DNA from 3 places in the Embleya sp. NPDC059213 genome. Region 3 is predicted to be linked to each of the others. Evidence: riboswitches for the same ligand, from Rfam matches in the RefSeq annotation. Region 3 holds a riboswitch; each other region holds the start of a gene.

Region 1 (5,182 bases), on a different contig from region 3:
GATCGGCCCGGCTTGGTCGGGGTCGGCCAGACCGGCCCGGTGCAGAAGTAGTCCACCCCGGGCTCGACGATCGCCGCGTCCACCTCGGCCTCGGCGTGCGTGGATCGGCCGATCAGCACGTCGCCGCCGACGATCGCTCGCGCCGCCGGGACCGGCAGGTCGTCCTGGCCCAGGTGCAGCACGTCGGGGCCGATCGTGTGCGCGACATCCGCGCGGTCGTTGACCGCGAGCAGCTTGCCGTGCCGGCGACAGGCGTCCGCGAACACCTTCAGGTATTCGAGTTCGGGGCGGGCCTCCAGGCCCTTCTGCCGCAACTGCACGATGTCCACGCCCGCGCCGAGCACCGCGTCCAGGAACGCGGGCAGGTCGCCCTGGCGCTCCCGGGCGTCGGTGCACAGGTACAGACGGGCGGCGGCCAACCGTTCCTGACGGCTCGTCATCCGCGCGGCCTCAGATCGCCAGCGCCTGGGCGCGGCGACGCACCTCGGTCATCCGGTTCTCCTGCAACGCCTGCACCGGCGTACCGGGAAGCGTGTCGTCCGGGGTGAACAGCCACTCCAGCGCCTCCTCGTCGGTGAAGCCCGAGTCCGCGAGCAGGGTCAGCGTGCCGACCAGGCCCTTGACGATGGTGGCGCCCTGGAAGAAGTCTGCGGGCACCTGGAGGGCCCGGTGTTCGCCGCGGCGCACGGCCAGGAACTTGCGCTCCTTGAGCTGCTGGCGGACCTTGAGGATGTCCACGCCGAGGATCTCGGCGATGTCGGGGAGTGTCACCCAGGCGGGGACGAGGGCTTCTGTTTTGGCGTCGATCTCGCTCACCCGGCCAAGTTTAGGTTCAGCGCCCGGTCCCGACCGCCGGCGCCCGGCGGTGGGACCGGCGCCGGGCCGTCAGAGCGCGACCGACTTGAGCGGGTTCTCCGGGTCGGCGAACCGCTCCCGGTCCACCGGGGTGCCCAGTTGCACGAGCTTGCGGCCCTGGGCCAGGTCGCGCGGTCGGGCGACGGCGAGCAGCGCCACCAGCCGGTCGCCGGCGAACCAGCCCGCGGTCCACTTGCCGTCCTCGTCCGCGCCCCGGAAGACCAGTTCGTCGCTCGCGCCGTGCCGGCCGACGTACTGGACCATCCGGCCGAACTGGTCGGACCAGAAGTAGGGGACCGGGTCGTACGCCTGGTCGCCGCCGAGCAGGTTGGCCACCAGCACGCGCGGCGCCTGGAGCGCGTTGTCCCAGTGTTCGACGTTCATCCGGGTGCCGTAGCGGGCGGACGGGAAGTCCACGCAGTCGCCGACCGCGTATACCCCGGGCATCGAGGTGGCCAGGTGGTCGTCCACCTCGACGAAGCCGCGCTCGTTGCGGGTCACGCCGGAGTCGGCCAGCCACTCGGTGGCCGGGCGCACCCCGATGCCGACCACGATCGCGTCGGCGCGCAGCCGGCGGCCGTCGGTCAGGTGCACCGCGCCCGCCTCCAGCCGATCCACCCGCGCGCCCACCAGCAGTTCCACGCCGGCCTCGGCGTACCACGGCACGAACCGGGCGCCGACGGCCTCCGGGAAGGGTCCGGCGAGCGGGGTGGGCAGGGCCTCGACCACGGTGGTCGGGCAACCGGCGGCGGCCGCGGCGGTGGCCACCTCGGCGCCGATCCAGCCCGCGCCGACGATCACCACGTGGGCGCCGGGCACCAGTGCGGCGCGCAGCGCGCGGGCGTCGTCGATGGTGCGCAGCACGTGCACGCCGGGGACCTCGGCGGCGCCGGGCAGGTCGATCACACGCGAGCCGGTCGCGATCACCAGTCGGTCGAAGGCGATCTCGCCCGCGTCGGTGTCCACCACGCCCGGGCGCAGTCCGGTCGCGGTGCGGCCGAACAACACCTCGGTCTCCAGCGCGGCCCAGTCCGCCTCGAAGGACGTGTCGTCGGTCTTGCCGCCGAGCACCTCCTTCGACAGCGGCGGCCGGTCGTACGGCGCGTGCGCCTCGGCCCCGAGCAGGGTGACGCGACCGGTGTACCCCTGGTCCCGCAGCGCCACCACGGTTTGCAGGCCGGCCATGCCGGCGCCCACGACGAGCACGTTGTCCATGAAGGGCACCCTATGACGCGGCCCGAGACCGCCGACGCGCAGGGTCTTGACTCAGTCAAGGACATCGTCGGCGTACTCGGGCGCTCCCGGGCACCGGAAACCGGTGTCGTAGTGTGGAGAGGTCACGGGAGCCCGGTGAGACCGGGCTGAGAGGGGGGCTGCGAGCCCCCGACCGTCCGAACCTGATCCGGGTCATACCGGCGAAGGGAGTTCTTCTCACCATGGCCGGACCCACCATGTCCGAGCACCCCACCGATGTCGTCGTGGTCGGCGCGGGCGTCGTCGGACTGTCCGTCGCCTGGCGCGCCCGCACCCGCCACGGACTCTCGGTCACCGTCGTCGACCCGACCCCGGGCCGAGGTGCCTCGCACGCCGCCGCCGGCATGCTCACCCCCGTCTCCGAACTCCAGTACGGCGAGGAGAGCCTGCTCCGGCTGAGCATCGAATCGGCCCGGCGCTACCCCGAGTTCGCGGCCGAACTGGCCGAGGCCGCGGACCTGCCCTCGGGCTACCGCGCGTGCGGCACGATCGCGGTCGCGCTGGACGCGGACGACCGGGCCGTCCTCAAGGACCTGCACGCCTACCAGCAACGACTGGGCCTGCAATCGTCCTGGCTGACCAGCCGCGAGTGCCGGCGGCTCGAACCGATGTTGTCCCCGGCGATCACCGGTGGCCTGCACGTCGAGGACGACCACCAGATCGACAACCGTCGGCTGGTCGCGGCGCTGCTCGCGGCCTGCGCCCGGGCCGGCGTCGCCTTCGTGCGCGAGGGCGTCGAGCGGGTCCTGGTCGCCGACGAGCGCGCGTACGGCGTGCGTACGGTCGGCGGACGCGACCTGCTCGCGGACCAGGTGTTGCTCGCGGCCGGTTGCCGTTCGGCGCTGATCCCGGGCCTGCCGCCCGAGGTGGTCCCGCCGGTGCGGCCGGTCAAGGGCGAGATCCTGCGGCTGAAGGTACCGCCGGCGCTGCTGCCGCTGCTGTCCCGCAACGTTCGCGGCGTGGTCAAGGGCGGCAGCATGTACCTGGTCCCGCGCGCGGACGGCGAACTGGTGATCGGCGCGACCGAGCACGAACTCGGCCACGACACCGAGGTGACCGCGGGCGGCGTGTACGAACTCCTGCGCGACGCACACGAACTCGTCCCCGGCATCACCGAGCTGCCGCTGGTCGAGACGCTCGCGGGGCTGCGCCCCGGCAGCCCGGACAACGCGCCGATCCTGGGCCGCTCCGCGCTGCCCGGCCTGGTGGTGGCCACCGGGCACTACCGGCACGGCATCCTGCTCACCCCGATCACCGCCGACACCGTGGCGGAGATCCTCGCGCACGGCACCACCCCCGAACTCGTCGCGCCGTTCGGGCCCGACCGCTTCGCGACCGCCGCCCGGAAGGTGATGGCATGAACGACACCGAGGTCCCCGTCGGCGGCACCGACGGCATCGAGGTCCGCGTCAACGGCGACCGGCGCCACGTCGCCACCGGCACCACCGTCGCCGAACTCGTGGCCACGCTGACCACCGCCGCCAAGGGCGTCGCGGTCGCGGTGGACGAGTCGGTGGTGCCGCGCGGGGCGTGGGCCGAGACCGTGCTCGACGCGGGCAGCCGCGTCGAGGTGCTGACCGCCGTCCAGGGAGGGTGACGGCATGGCCGACGACAAGGAAGACAAGCTGACGATCGCCGGGGAGTCCTTCACCTCGCGACTGATCACCGGGACCGGTGGCGCGCCGAGCCTGGAGATCCTGGAGCAGGCGCTGATCGCCTCGGGCACCGAGATCACCACCGTGGCGATGCGCCGGGTGGACCCGGGAACCGCGGGCTCGGTGCTGGACGTGCTGCGCCGGCTGGGCATCCGGGTGTTGCCGAACACCGCCGGGTGTTTCACCTCGGGCGAGGCGGTGCTGACCGCACGGTTGGCCCGCGAGGCGCTGGAGACCGACTGGGTCAAGCTCGAAGTGGTGGCCGACGAACGCACGTTGTTGCCCGACGGGGTGGAACTCGTGGACGCCGCCGAACGGCTGGTCGACGACGGCTTCCGGGTGCTGGCCTACACCAACGACGACCCGGTGCTCGCCCGCCGGCTCGAACAGGTGGGCTGCGCGGCGGTGATGCCGCTCGGCTCGCCGATCGGCTCGGGCCTGGGCATCCGCAACCCGCACAACATCCGGCTGATCACCGAGCAGGCCGGTGTCCCCGTGGTGCTGGACGCGGGGCTCGGCACCGCCTCGGACGCGGCGCTCGCGATGGAGTTGGGCTGCGACGCGGTGATGCTGGCGACGGCGGTCACCCGGGCGCAGTCGCCGCGGTTGATGGCCGAGGCGATGCGGTACGCGGTGGACGGCGGTCGGCTGGCGTACCGCGCCGGGCGGATTCCGATGCGTCATCATGCGCACGCGTCGTCACCGATGGCCGGCATGCTGGAGGCGAGCCCCGAACACCCCGCCTTCTGAGCCGCACACCGGCCGTCGGCGGGGAACCGAGGGGAAGACCGTCGGCGTCCACAGGACAGTGGACCCTACACTCCTGAACATGGACACGACCTTGAACGATCCGCTCGTCGGGCGGCTGCTCGACGGTCGATACCGGGTCGATGCCCGAGTTGCCGCGGGTGGCATGGCCACGGTGTACCGGGCCCTCGACACCCGACTCGACCGCACCGTCGCCCTCAAGGTGATGCACGCCGGGCTCGCCCAGGACCCCGAGTTCACCCGCCGCTTCATCCTGGAGGCGAAGGCCGCCGCGCGGCTGTCGCATCCCAACGTGGTCAACGTCTTCGACCAGGGCACCGACGGCGCCGTCGCGTACCTGGCGATGGAATACGTCGAGGGCCGCACGCTGCGCGAGTTGCTCCAGGATCTGGGCAACATGACCCCGCGCGAGGCGTTCGGGGTGCTGGAGCCGATGCTGGCCGCGCTCTCCGCCGCGCACCGGGCGGGCTTCGTGCACCGTGACGTCAAGCCGGAGAACGTACTGATCTCCGACGACGGCGGGATCAAGCTCGGCGACTTCGGGCTGGCCCGCGCGACCACCACGACCGCGACCGCCGCGACCGGCAAGGTCCTGGTCGGTACGGTCGCCTACCTCGCCCCCGAACAGGTCGAGCGCGGCGAGTCCACCC
Region 2 (5,182 bases), on a different contig from region 3:
TGCCCCGACGGGAGCACCGGCCGTCGCGACCTCAGTCGCGGACCGGCACCGTCACCGTGGACGGGTCGTTCGCCGGCGAGGAGAAGGCGATTCCGGCGCCGAACGGGTTGTGCTCCAGGTAGAGCGGATCGACCGTGTCGAGCACCACGGCGAGGCGGTGGCCGGCCGGTACGTCGTAGGCCGTCGCGTACATGTCGATGTCGACCGGGAAGGCCACTCCGGGTGTCTTCCCGTGGAAGCTCAGCGGCGAGTGGGTGACCAACTTGCCGACGCCCAGCGGGCCGACGTCGTACAGGTAGGCGAAGATCGTCCCGCTCTCGTGCGATGCGGTGACCGTGGTGTGCAGCTTCGTCGTACCGCGCACCCTGGTCTGCGTGTCGTAGCGGTCGCTCTGCCACACGCCCGCGAACGCTCTGGGCAGCAGCGGGATCGAGGCGACCGGCGGTATCCGCAGGAACTGGTCGAGGATGCTGGACAGGAAGACCGTGCCGCCGTTCGCCCCGGAGTCGAGGTTGGCCAGGACGCGTTGGGTCCCGGTCAGCGCGATGGTGCGGGTGGCGGACGGCACTGCCGACCAGCTCGGGTAGCCCTCGTAACCACCGTCACCGGTACGGGGCTTGAGCTGTACGGGCGGCTCCCGGTCGATGCCGTTGTCGACGCCCCGGAGATGGTGGTCCAGCCAGCGGGTGGAATCGGCCCACATGTCGTTCGGCAGTCCGAACAGGCCGCCCAATTCGGCGGTGGCGTGGTCGCCGGGACGGAATTCCAGTCGCTTGGCGCCGGTCAACCTCGTGTAGAAGTCCGCGTATTGGTCCGGCGGGAAGAGCGAGTCGCCCCACGCGTTGCCGAGCATGATCGCGGCGCCGTTGGCGTTGATCCGATCGAGGTAGGTCGCGGGCGAGCGCTTGGCGCCCCACGCGAGCATGTCCGCCTCCTTGGCCAGGTTGCCGGAGAGGAAGTTCTTCAGGATCTCGGTGAGTTCGGCGCTGGGCCGGCCGGTGAGGAAGCCGGCGCCGCCCAACAGCGCGGCGGCCTGCGCGTGTTCGGTTCGGCCGCTGTAGATCGAGTCGATCAGGTCGGCCCAGCCGCTCATCGCGACCACGGCCTTGATCCGAGGGTCGAACGCGGACGCCAGCAGGCTGATGCCGGCGCCGTAGGACACGCCGGCCATGCCGATCCGGCCCTGGTCGGCGGGCGTGTTGGCGAGCGCCCAGTCGATCACCCGGGACGCGTCGGCGATGTCCTCGGGGCCGGCCGTCTCGATCTCGCCGCCGGATTGCCAGAAGCCGCGCGAGTTGTAGCCGATCACGACATAGCCCCGCTCGGCGAGCTTTTGCGCGGGCACGACGTACTCGATCTGCGGCATCGCCCAACTGGTCGGGAGCACCACGACCGGGTAGCGGGTGTCGGGTGCGCCGCCGGTGGGGGCGATCACGTTGGCGGCGAGCCTGGTGCCGCCGTCGCCGGGGATGTCGACGAAGCGCAGGGACGTTCCCGCGGCGGCCTGCACGGCTGCCGCGGGGGTGTGGGTGGGGACGGTGCCGGCCGACGCGGCGGGACCGAGCGTGGTCCCGGCGAGAATCGCGGCCGAGACGACGGCGACCGCACGAGCGCCCGGGCGCATGCGGAATCGACCCATGAGGGTCTCCTGACGTCATGGTCGGGGCGTGGCCCGACCCGCGAGATTGCAGGGTGAAACGACGCCCAGGGACGGCGTCGGAGAGGTGACTCACGAGTAAGTTACGCGCCGGTAAACCAGGACGGAAGAGCCACGAGGCAGTCCGCTTCGCGCGGTTTCGGCGGCGGGGGAACGGCGTCGGCGGCGCGTCGACGAACCGCCGGCGGGACGGTGGTGGGACGGCGACGGTGGGGTCGGGTCGGGGCCGGTGCCCGGTGGCGGTCGGCCCCGCCGATTTCTTGATCGCGGTATCGGTGCGCGCTGCGTCCCGCCCGGGCGTCGCCCGGGTACCGTGGTCCCGCGAGCGGGGGCGAGCGGGGGCAAGCGGGGGTGAGCGTGGAGGACGTCGACGCGGAGACGCGGCGGGCGTGGGAACGGGGCGAGCGCGGTCGGGCACGGTGTGCCGAGGCGCTGGCCGAGGAGTCGACGGACGAGGGTCCGGACGCCGTGCGCGAGTTGCTCGCGGAGGCGATCGAGTTGCTGACCGACGCACTCGGCGCGCTGGACGGCGCCGATGCGCACTGGCCGGAATTCGCCTACACGGCCGGCATCGCCCACGCCGCGAGCGCGAGCGCGGCGCCCGGCGGTGATCGACGGGCCTGGGACCAGGCGCGGATCTGCTTCCGACGCGCCCACCGGGCCGCGCCGGAGCACGCCCACCTGCTCCGGGCCGCCGCGCAGGTGGCCTCGGCCCGGATCGGACTCGACCCGCGCGGCATCGCCTGGCGCAGCTTGCTCGACCCGCCGTCCGCCGCCGAGATCGCCGCCGCGCTGGGCCGGCTCGGCAGCGACGCGCTGGTGCAACTCGTCCCCGGCGCAGCGGTGTCGACCGGCACGGACGGCACGACGCGGGTGCTCGACCTGCCCGAACTGGACTACGGCCTGGCCCTGGCCGAGGGCGATCGGGAGAACTGGGCGGACCTGCTCGACGCGTTGTGCGGCTGGGCCTGGGGCGCGGTGATGGAACCGGTACTGACCGCGCTGCCCGGCTCGTTCGGCCGCGCGCCGTCCCTGGTCCTGCTGCCCGCCGGACCGTTCGGCATGGTCCCGTGGCACGCGGCCTGGTCACTCGTCGACGGCCGCCGCCGGCACGCGCTGCAACACGCGCAGATCTCCTACATCGGCGCACCGCGCCTGCTGTGCGAGGTCGCCGCGCGGCGGAGCAGCGAGCCGGTCCGGCGAAGCCCGATCGAGATCGGCCGAACCGCCGGCGACCCGATCGCGTTCGTACCGGCCGGCGGTCACGACGAGACCTGGCGGGTGGGCGCCGAATACCTGACGGCCGGCACCCACACGGTGGTGTCCACGCTGTGGCCGGTGGACGAGACGACCACCGCGCTGGTCCTGTACATGGCCCACCACTACCTCGACCGCCGCGACCTCCCCCCGGCCCAGGCGGTGCGTACCGCGCAGTTGTGGCTGCGCGACCCCAAACGCGGCATCCCGGCCGCGATGCCGGCCGAACTGGCCGCCCGCGCCCGCGCGATCGTCCCGGACGACCTGACCGGCTGGGCGGGCTTCACCCACTCGGGATGGTGAGCCCTACCCGTGGAAAACGGCACGTGCCGCCGATCCGGGTCGGTGCCGCCTGCCCGCCCAGGACGTTGCCGCACCCGCCCGGGACGGCGCGAATCACCACCCGGGGGCATCTCCCGCGCCCGCCGGGCGACCCGGCCCGAGGTCGCCTTCCCCCACCCCGCCTTCCCAAGCCGCCCGCGAGGCGCGTACTGTTCGCCACGCCATCGCGGGAGCTCGGACCAACCGGGCTGAGAGGGCGGCATGGGGTGTCGGCGTCGAGCCGGTGCACACCCCGGGGCCACCGACCGCTTGAACCTGTCCGGGTAATGCCGGCGTAGGGAGAGCAGGTAGAGCCATGTCGGCTCCTGTCGTCGACGACGCACGCCCCGAGACGCCGCACGCCGGCGCCGAGGCACCCCTGATCCTGGACACCGCCCCACCACGCACCCTCGGCTTCCGCGACCAGGCGGCGTTCTGGGCCAACCTCGGGGTGAGCCTGCTCGGCTTCTCCGGCGCCCTGTACGTGCTGGCCCCGGTCGGCTACCCGCAACTGTCGATGGTCGCCGCGATCGTCGCGGCCGTCGGCGGCACGCTGATCGGCACGCTCATGGTCGCGGTCGCCGGCATCCCCGGTGCACGCAGCGGCGCACCCGCGATGACGGTGCTGCGCGGCCTGTTCGGCACCAAGATCTCGTACGTGCCGACGGTGTTCAACATCGTCCAGTGCATCGGCTGGGGCACCTTCGAGCTGCTGGTGATCTCGATCGGCATCGAGGCGATGACCGACGGCGACGGCCCGCACTGGCTCTACATCGTCGCCGCCGGCGCGGTCACCACGGCGATGACGCTGCGCCCGCTGGGCATGCTGCGGATCCTGCGCCGCTACGTGACGGTCGCGGTGGGCATCGCGATGCTCTACTTCTCGGTGCAGCTGTGGCGCGAGGGCCTGCCGCCGATGACCGAGGGTTCGTGGTCCGGGTTCTTCCCGGCGATGGACGCGGCGCTCGCGGTCGCGGTCTCCTGGGTCCCGTTGGCGTCCGACTACACCCGCCACTCGCGCGGCACCAAGCCCGCGTTCTGGGCCGCGTTGAGCGGGTTCTCGATCACCAGCATCTGGTGCTACCTGCTCGGCCTGGTCGCCCTCGCCCAGGTGGGCGGCGACCCGGACAAGATCTTCGACTCGTTCCTGGGCGTCACCGCCGGGTGGGTGTTCTTCGCGGTGCTGGTGGTGCGCGAGGTGGACCAGAGCTTCGCCAACGTCTACAGCACCGCGATGTCCATCCAGAACCTCGCGCCGCGGGTGGATCGCCGGGTGCTCTGCCTGGGTGTGGGTGCGCTGGTCACCGGGTTCGCGCTGATGGTGAACGACTTCGACACCTACGCGAGCTTCCTGTCGCTGATCGGTTCGATCTTCATCCCACTACTGGGCGTGCTCGCGGTGGACCTGTTCGCCGGGCGCGGCCGGGCCGGCTGGGACCTGGGCGACCACGCGCCGGCGCGCTGGGTGATGGTCGCGCCGTGGGCGCTGGGATTTTGCATGTACCAGCTGATCAACCCGGGCTCGGTCGAGTGGTGGGCGACGTTCTGGGGGCACATCCAGGACGCGCTGCACATCCACGCGCAGACCTGGACCTCGGCCTCGCTGTTCTCGTTCGCGCTCGCGGGCGTGACCGCGTACGTCGCGGTCGCGTGGGACCGGCGGCGGGCGGTCGCGGCGCGTTGAGGTGGGCCGGCCGCGTCGGTCGGGTGCCTCCTCCCGACGCGGCCGTGATCCACCGGTGGGTCAGCGGGTGCCGAGCGCCTTGGCCAACTCGGCCTTGTTCATCGTCGAGCGGCCCTTGAGATTGCGCCGCTTGGCATCCGCGTAGAGCTGGTCGTAGGTCGGACCCTGCGCGCCCTTGTGCGAGTTCCGGCCACCGCGCTCGGCCGAGGACATGTCGTGCGTCGAGGAACGGCTCGCCGTCTTCGACTCGCCGGCACGGGCAC
Region 3 (5,182 bases):
GAAGGTCTTTCGGCTCGATGATCTGGACGCGGAGCGCGCGTTCGAGAACGGTGCGTACCTGAAGTTCCTCAGCGAGCGGAACTTCTCGATGGGCCTGTACGCGCTCGAACCCGGCGAGACCGACACCCAGAAGCCGCACGGCCAGGACGAGGCGTACGTGGTGATCAGCGGTCGGGCCACGCTGACCGTCGGCGAGGAGTCCACCGCCGTGGCGCGCGGCAGCGTCGTCTACGTACCGGCGCAGGTGCCGCACCGCTTCCATCGAATCACCGAACCGCTGCGGGTCCTGGTGTTCTTCTCGCCGCCGGAGGGGTGAGCGGGCGGGTACGCCGTCGGGCGCACCTGTGGGCGGCCCGGACCCGTGTACGACAATCGGACCTTGGGATCCAGTGATCGGATCTCGGGATCCGACGACCGGGAGTACACCTGATGGCGCTGCGCGACGAACTCTGGGCTGCGATCGAGGACGTCTACGCGGCGATCCTGGACCACCCGTTCATCCACGGACTGACCGACGGCACGTTGCCGCGCGAGGCGTTTCGGCACTACGTCGTGCAGGACTCGCACTACCTGCGCGATTACGCCAAGGCGCTCGCGGTGTGCGCGGCCAAGGCGCCGGACGAGGCGACGACCGTGCAGTTCGCGAGCGACGCGGCCGGCGCGATCGCCGCCGAGCGTTCGCTGCACGAGGGCTTCATGGTCGACTTCGGCAGCTCGGTGGCCGACGCCACCGCGACCGAACCGGTGTTGCCGAGTACCCGGGCGTACGTCAGCTACCTGCTCGCCACCGTGCACAACGGCTCCTTCGCCGAGGGCGTCGCGGCGGTGCTGCCCTGCTACTGGATCTACGCCCGAGTGGGTGACGCCCTGCTGGCCAAGGGCTCGCCCGACGAGTTGTACGAGCGCTGGATCGCCACCTACGGCGCCGAGGAGTTCCAGGCGACGGTGCGCGCGGTGCTCGATCTGGTCGACCGCGTCGGCGAGGACATCTCGGCGACCGAGCGGGCCCGGATGGTCGAGCACTTCACCACCACGGCGCGCTACGAGTGGATGTTCTGGGATGCCGCGTGGCGCGGCGAGCGCTGGCCGGTCTGAGCCCGTCCGGGCCGGTCCGGGCGCATCCGGCCGGCCCGGAACCGCCTGCCCGGATACGACGTGTCCTCCCGGGGAATGTGCTCCCCGGATGTGCACGTCTCGCGTGGGTTCGCGTGACTGGGGGTTGGACGATGGAGACATGGCCGCGCTGGGTGCGCATCGGCGTACCCGCGCTCGTACTGGTGCTGCTGTGCTGGTTGCTGATCTGGCTGTTCTCGGCCTTCCTGTGGGTCATCGTCAAGGGCGTGGTCGGGCTGTGCGTCACGGTCGGGATGGTCGTGCTCGCCCGCACCGCGGTGGTCGGCCGAAACCCGCGCGACCCGCTCGGCTGAACCCGGCGCTGGTCGTGCGGCCGGGGGTGTGCCAGGGTGGGGGCGCACCACACGGAGATACACGGGAGCTCGGGGCACCGGGCTGAGAGGGCGCTGAGGCCGCGCCGACCGCAGAACCTGACCGGGTAATGCCGGCGTAGGGAGCCTTTCCATGACCTCGCACGACACTTCGCTGCCCGCTGCCCCGTCGGCCGACCCGGTCGGCGCGCACACGGTCACCAGCGGACCGATCACCCCCGCCCACCACCGCGGTTACGTCGCCGGATCACGCGAGGATCTGCGCGTTCCGGTACGCACGGTGCATCTGACCAACGGCGAGACGGTTCGCCTCTACGACACCTCGGGCCCGTACACCGACCCGGCCTTCGAGGTGGATGTGCGCCGCGGCCTGCCCGCGCTGCGTGCGGCCTGGATCGAGGAGCGCGGCGACACCGTGCGCTACGACGGCCGGATCGGGGCGCTGACGCCGGCCGGGTTCGCGGTGCCCGGTGCCGGGGCCCGACCCAGGCGCGCGTCCGGCTCCGAGGCGGTGACCCAACTCGCCTACGCGCGACGCGGGCTGGTCACCCCGGAGATGGAGTTCGTGGCGATCCGCGAGGGCCTGGCGCCCGAGCTGGTCCGGGACGAGATCGCCGCCGGACGGGCGGTGTTGCCCGCGAACGTCAACCACCCCGAGATCGAGCCGATGGTGATCGGCAAGAACTTCCTGGTCAAGGTCAACGCGAACATCGGCAACTCGGCGGTGACCTCCTCGATCGAGGAGGAGACCGACAAGCTGGTGTGGGCGATCCGGTGGGGCGCGGACACCGTGATGGACCTGTCCACCGGCAAGGACATCCACACCACCCGCGAGTGGATCGTGCGCAATTCGCCGGTCCCGATCGGCACGGTGCCGCTCTACCAGGCGCTGGAGAAGGTGAACGGCAAGCCCGAGGAACTCACCTGGGAGCTCTACCGGGACACCGTGATCGAGCAGTGCGAGCAGGGCGTGGACTACATGACGGTGCATGCCGGCGTGTTGCTGCGCTACGTGCCGCTGACCGCCCGGCGCAAGACCGGGATCGTCTCGCGGGGCGGTTCGATCATGGCCGCGTGGTGCCTGGCCCATCACCGGGAGAACTTCCTCTACACGCACTTCGCCGAGCTGACCGAGATCCTGCGCGCGTACGACGTGACCTACTCGCTCGGCGACGGACTGCGTCCGGGCTCGATCGCGGACGCCAACGACGCGGCGCAGTTCGCCGAGTTGGAGACGCTGGGCGAACTGGGCCGGATCTCCCGGTCGATGGACGTGCAGGTGATGATCGAGGGGCCGGGCCATGTGCCGATGCACAAGATCAAGGAGAACGTCGACCTCCAGCAACGCATCTGCGACGAGGCGCCGTTCTACACGCTCGGCCCGCTGACCACGGACGTCGCGCCGGGCTACGACCACATCACCTCGGCGATCGGCGCGGCGATGATCGGCATGTGGGGCACCGCGATGCTCTGCTACGTGACGCCGAAGGAGCACCTGGGCCTGCCCGATCGGGACGACGTCAAGGCGGGCGTGATCGCCTACCGGATCGCGGCCCACGCGGCGGACCTGGCCAAGGGCCATCCGGGCGCACAGGCGTGGGACGACGCGCTCTCCGACGCCCGCTTCGAGTTCCGTTGGCAGGATCAGTTCGACCTGGCGATGGACCCGGACACCGCACGGGCCTACCACGACGCGACGCTCCCGGCGGAGCCGGCCAAGACGGCCCACTTCTGCTCGATGTGTGGGCCGAAGTTTTGCAGCATGCGGATCTCGCACGACATCCGGGCCGAGCACGGCGACGGGGCCGCTGCGGCTGCGGCCGAGGTGGACGCCGAGGCCGGGATGCGCGCCAAGTCGGCGGAGTTCGCGGCGGCGGGCAACCGGGTCTATCTGCCGCTGGCCGACTGACGCTCGCAGGCGGGCCGGACGACGTCTCGGGAGCAGGGTGGCTCCCGCTCCCGGGACGTCGTCAGGTCGGTCCGGGCGGGCCGTTCTCGCCGGCGACGATGACGCCGTGCTCGTAGGCGAACACCACCGCCTGGGCCCGATCGCGCAGACCCAATTTGGCGAACATGCTGCCCACGTGGCTCTTCACGGTCGCCTCGGTGACCACCAGGTGGGCGGCGATCTCGCTGTTGGAGAGGCCGCGGGCGACCAGGAGCAGGGCTTCTCGTTCGCGTGGGGTCAGGCCGGCCAGGAGAGTCGGTGGTGAGCGGAGTGGTTCGGTACGGGTGGCGAAGTTCTCGATCAGGCGCCGGGTGATCGAGGGCGAGAGCAGCGCCTCGCCGGCGTGGACGACGTGGATCGCCTCCAGGAGCCGCGCCCGGGAGGCGTCCTTGAGCAGGAATCCGGCCGCGCCCGCCCGCAGCGCGCCGAAGACGTACTCGTCCAGGTCGAATGTGGTGAGGATGAGCACACGCGGAGGCGGCGAGATGCCCTGGGCGTGCAATCGGGCGGTGGCCTCGACACCGTCCATGCGTGGCATCCGGATGTCCATCAGGATCACGTCCGGGCGCAGGTCGGCCGCCAGTTCGATCGCCTCGTCGCCGTCCTCGGCCTCGCCGACGACGACCAGGTCGTCCTGGGTCTGGAGGAACAGGCGCAGGCCGGTTCGGATCAGCTCCTGGTCGTCGACGATCAGCAAGCGGATGCTCCGGGCGCTCATATGGCCTCAGCCAGGGGAAGCCGGGCCGCGACCCGGAATCCGCCGTCCGGAGCGGGGCGGGCCTCCAGTTCGCCGCCGAGGAGGCCGACGCGCTCGCGCATGCCGGCGATGCCGTGTCCACCCGAGGAGGGTTCGGGCACCTGCTCGCCGTCGTTGACGACCGCGATGTCCAGGTGCGTACGGCCGAAGTCGAGGGTCACCGTGACGTGGGTGGGTCGGGCGTGCTTGAGCACGTTGGTCAGTGCCTCCTCGACGATGCGGTAGAGCGACAACTCGACGCCGCCGGCGAGCGGTCGGGACGTGCCGGTGATCTCCAGGTGCGCCGGCAGCCCGGCCTCGCCGTACGAGGCGACCAGTGTGGGCAGTTGCGCCAGCGAGGGCTGCGGGCGCATCCGTACTCCCTGATTTGGCTCGCGCAGCAGCAGCAACATCCGGCGCAACTCGACCAGGCTCTGCTCGGCGTTGGTCTCGACTCGCTCCAGCGTGTCGTCGGCCACGTCGGGCGCGGTGCGCAGCACGTCGCGGGCGCCGCGCACGCCGACCAGTGTCACGGTGACCGAGTGGGCGATGATGTCATGCAGTTCGCGGGCGATCGCGGCGCGCTCGCGCTGGGCCGCGATGACGGAGAGCTGTTCGTGCTCGCGCTCCAGGTGGGCGGCGCGTTCCTCCAGGGCCGCGGTGTAGCGGCGCCGGGTCTGGGCGTAGGTGCCCAGGCCCCACGCGAGGATGGGGACGGGAAACGAGGCGATGTCCGCCACCATCAGGAACAGCGCCGTCGGCGCGAGAGCGGCCACCGACACTCGTCGCTCGCGCAGTTCGGCGACGGTGAACAGGGCCACCAACGCCGGTGCCCCGCCGGGGTTGCCGCCGGTTGCCACGAGCAGCACCTCGACCGCGCAGACGGCCGGCAGTACGGTGAGCGTCGCGTGCCGTCGGGCGAGCAGGAGCGCACCGGTGCAGATGACGAGTGCGACGAGGATCGGCCGGACGGGCGTCGAGTCGTCGAACGTCAGGCTGAGTTCGACGATGGTGGTCACCACCGCGACGACGGCGTCCAGCACCGCGAAGCGG

What was found. Region 3 has a riboswitch for thiamine pyrophosphate ahead of thiC (phosphomethylpyrimidine synthase ThiC). Riboswitches for the same ligand answer to the same signal wherever they lie in the genome.
Region 1: linked by a shared signal. The riboswitch ahead of thiO (glycine oxidase ThiO) and the one ahead of thiC (phosphomethylpyrimidine synthase ThiC) in region 3 are both predicted to bind thiamine pyrophosphate.
Region 2: linked by a shared signal. The riboswitch ahead of ACFXMF_RS39800 (cytosine permease) and the one ahead of thiC (phosphomethylpyrimidine synthase ThiC) in region 3 are both predicted to bind thiamine pyrophosphate.

The regions. Positions count from the first base shown of each region.
Region 1 is NZ_JBHZAV010000041.1:54,107-59,288, reverse strand. It holds gene thiE (thiamine phosphate synthase) at 1-440, opposite strand, end outside; gene ACFXMF_RS17780 (Rv2175c family DNA-binding protein) at 451-816, opposite strand; gene ACFXMF_RS17775 (FAD-dependent oxidoreductase) at 886-2,070, opposite strand; TPP riboswitch at 2,185-2,296, shown strand; gene thiO (glycine oxidase ThiO) at 2,307-3,470, shown strand; gene thiS (sulfur carrier protein ThiS) at 3,467-3,706, shown strand; gene ACFXMF_RS17760 (thiazole synthase) at 3,711-4,514, shown strand; gene pknB (Stk1 family PASTA domain-containing Ser/Thr kinase) at 4,594-5,182, shown strand, end outside.
Region 2 is NZ_JBHZAV010000192.1:12,721-17,902, reverse strand. It holds gene ACFXMF_RS39810 (alpha/beta fold hydrolase) at 32-1,639, opposite strand; gene ACFXMF_RS39805 (CHAT domain-containing protein) at 2,009-3,217, shown strand; TPP riboswitch at 3,413-3,556, shown strand; gene ACFXMF_RS39800 (cytosine permease) at 3,552-4,919, shown strand; gene ACFXMF_RS39795 (plasmid stabilization protein) at 4,980-5,182, opposite strand, start outside.
Region 3 is NZ_JBHZAV010000107.1:22,275-27,456, forward strand. It holds gene ACFXMF_RS31355 (cupin domain-containing protein) at 1-316, shown strand, start outside; gene tenA (thiaminase II) at 430-1,095, shown strand; gene ACFXMF_RS31365 (hypothetical protein) at 1,227-1,427, shown strand; TPP riboswitch at 1,479-1,587, shown strand; gene thiC (phosphomethylpyrimidine synthase ThiC) at 1,579-3,354, shown strand; gene ACFXMF_RS31375 (response regulator) at 3,416-4,111, opposite strand; gene ACFXMF_RS31380 (sensor histidine kinase) at 4,108-5,182, opposite strand, start outside.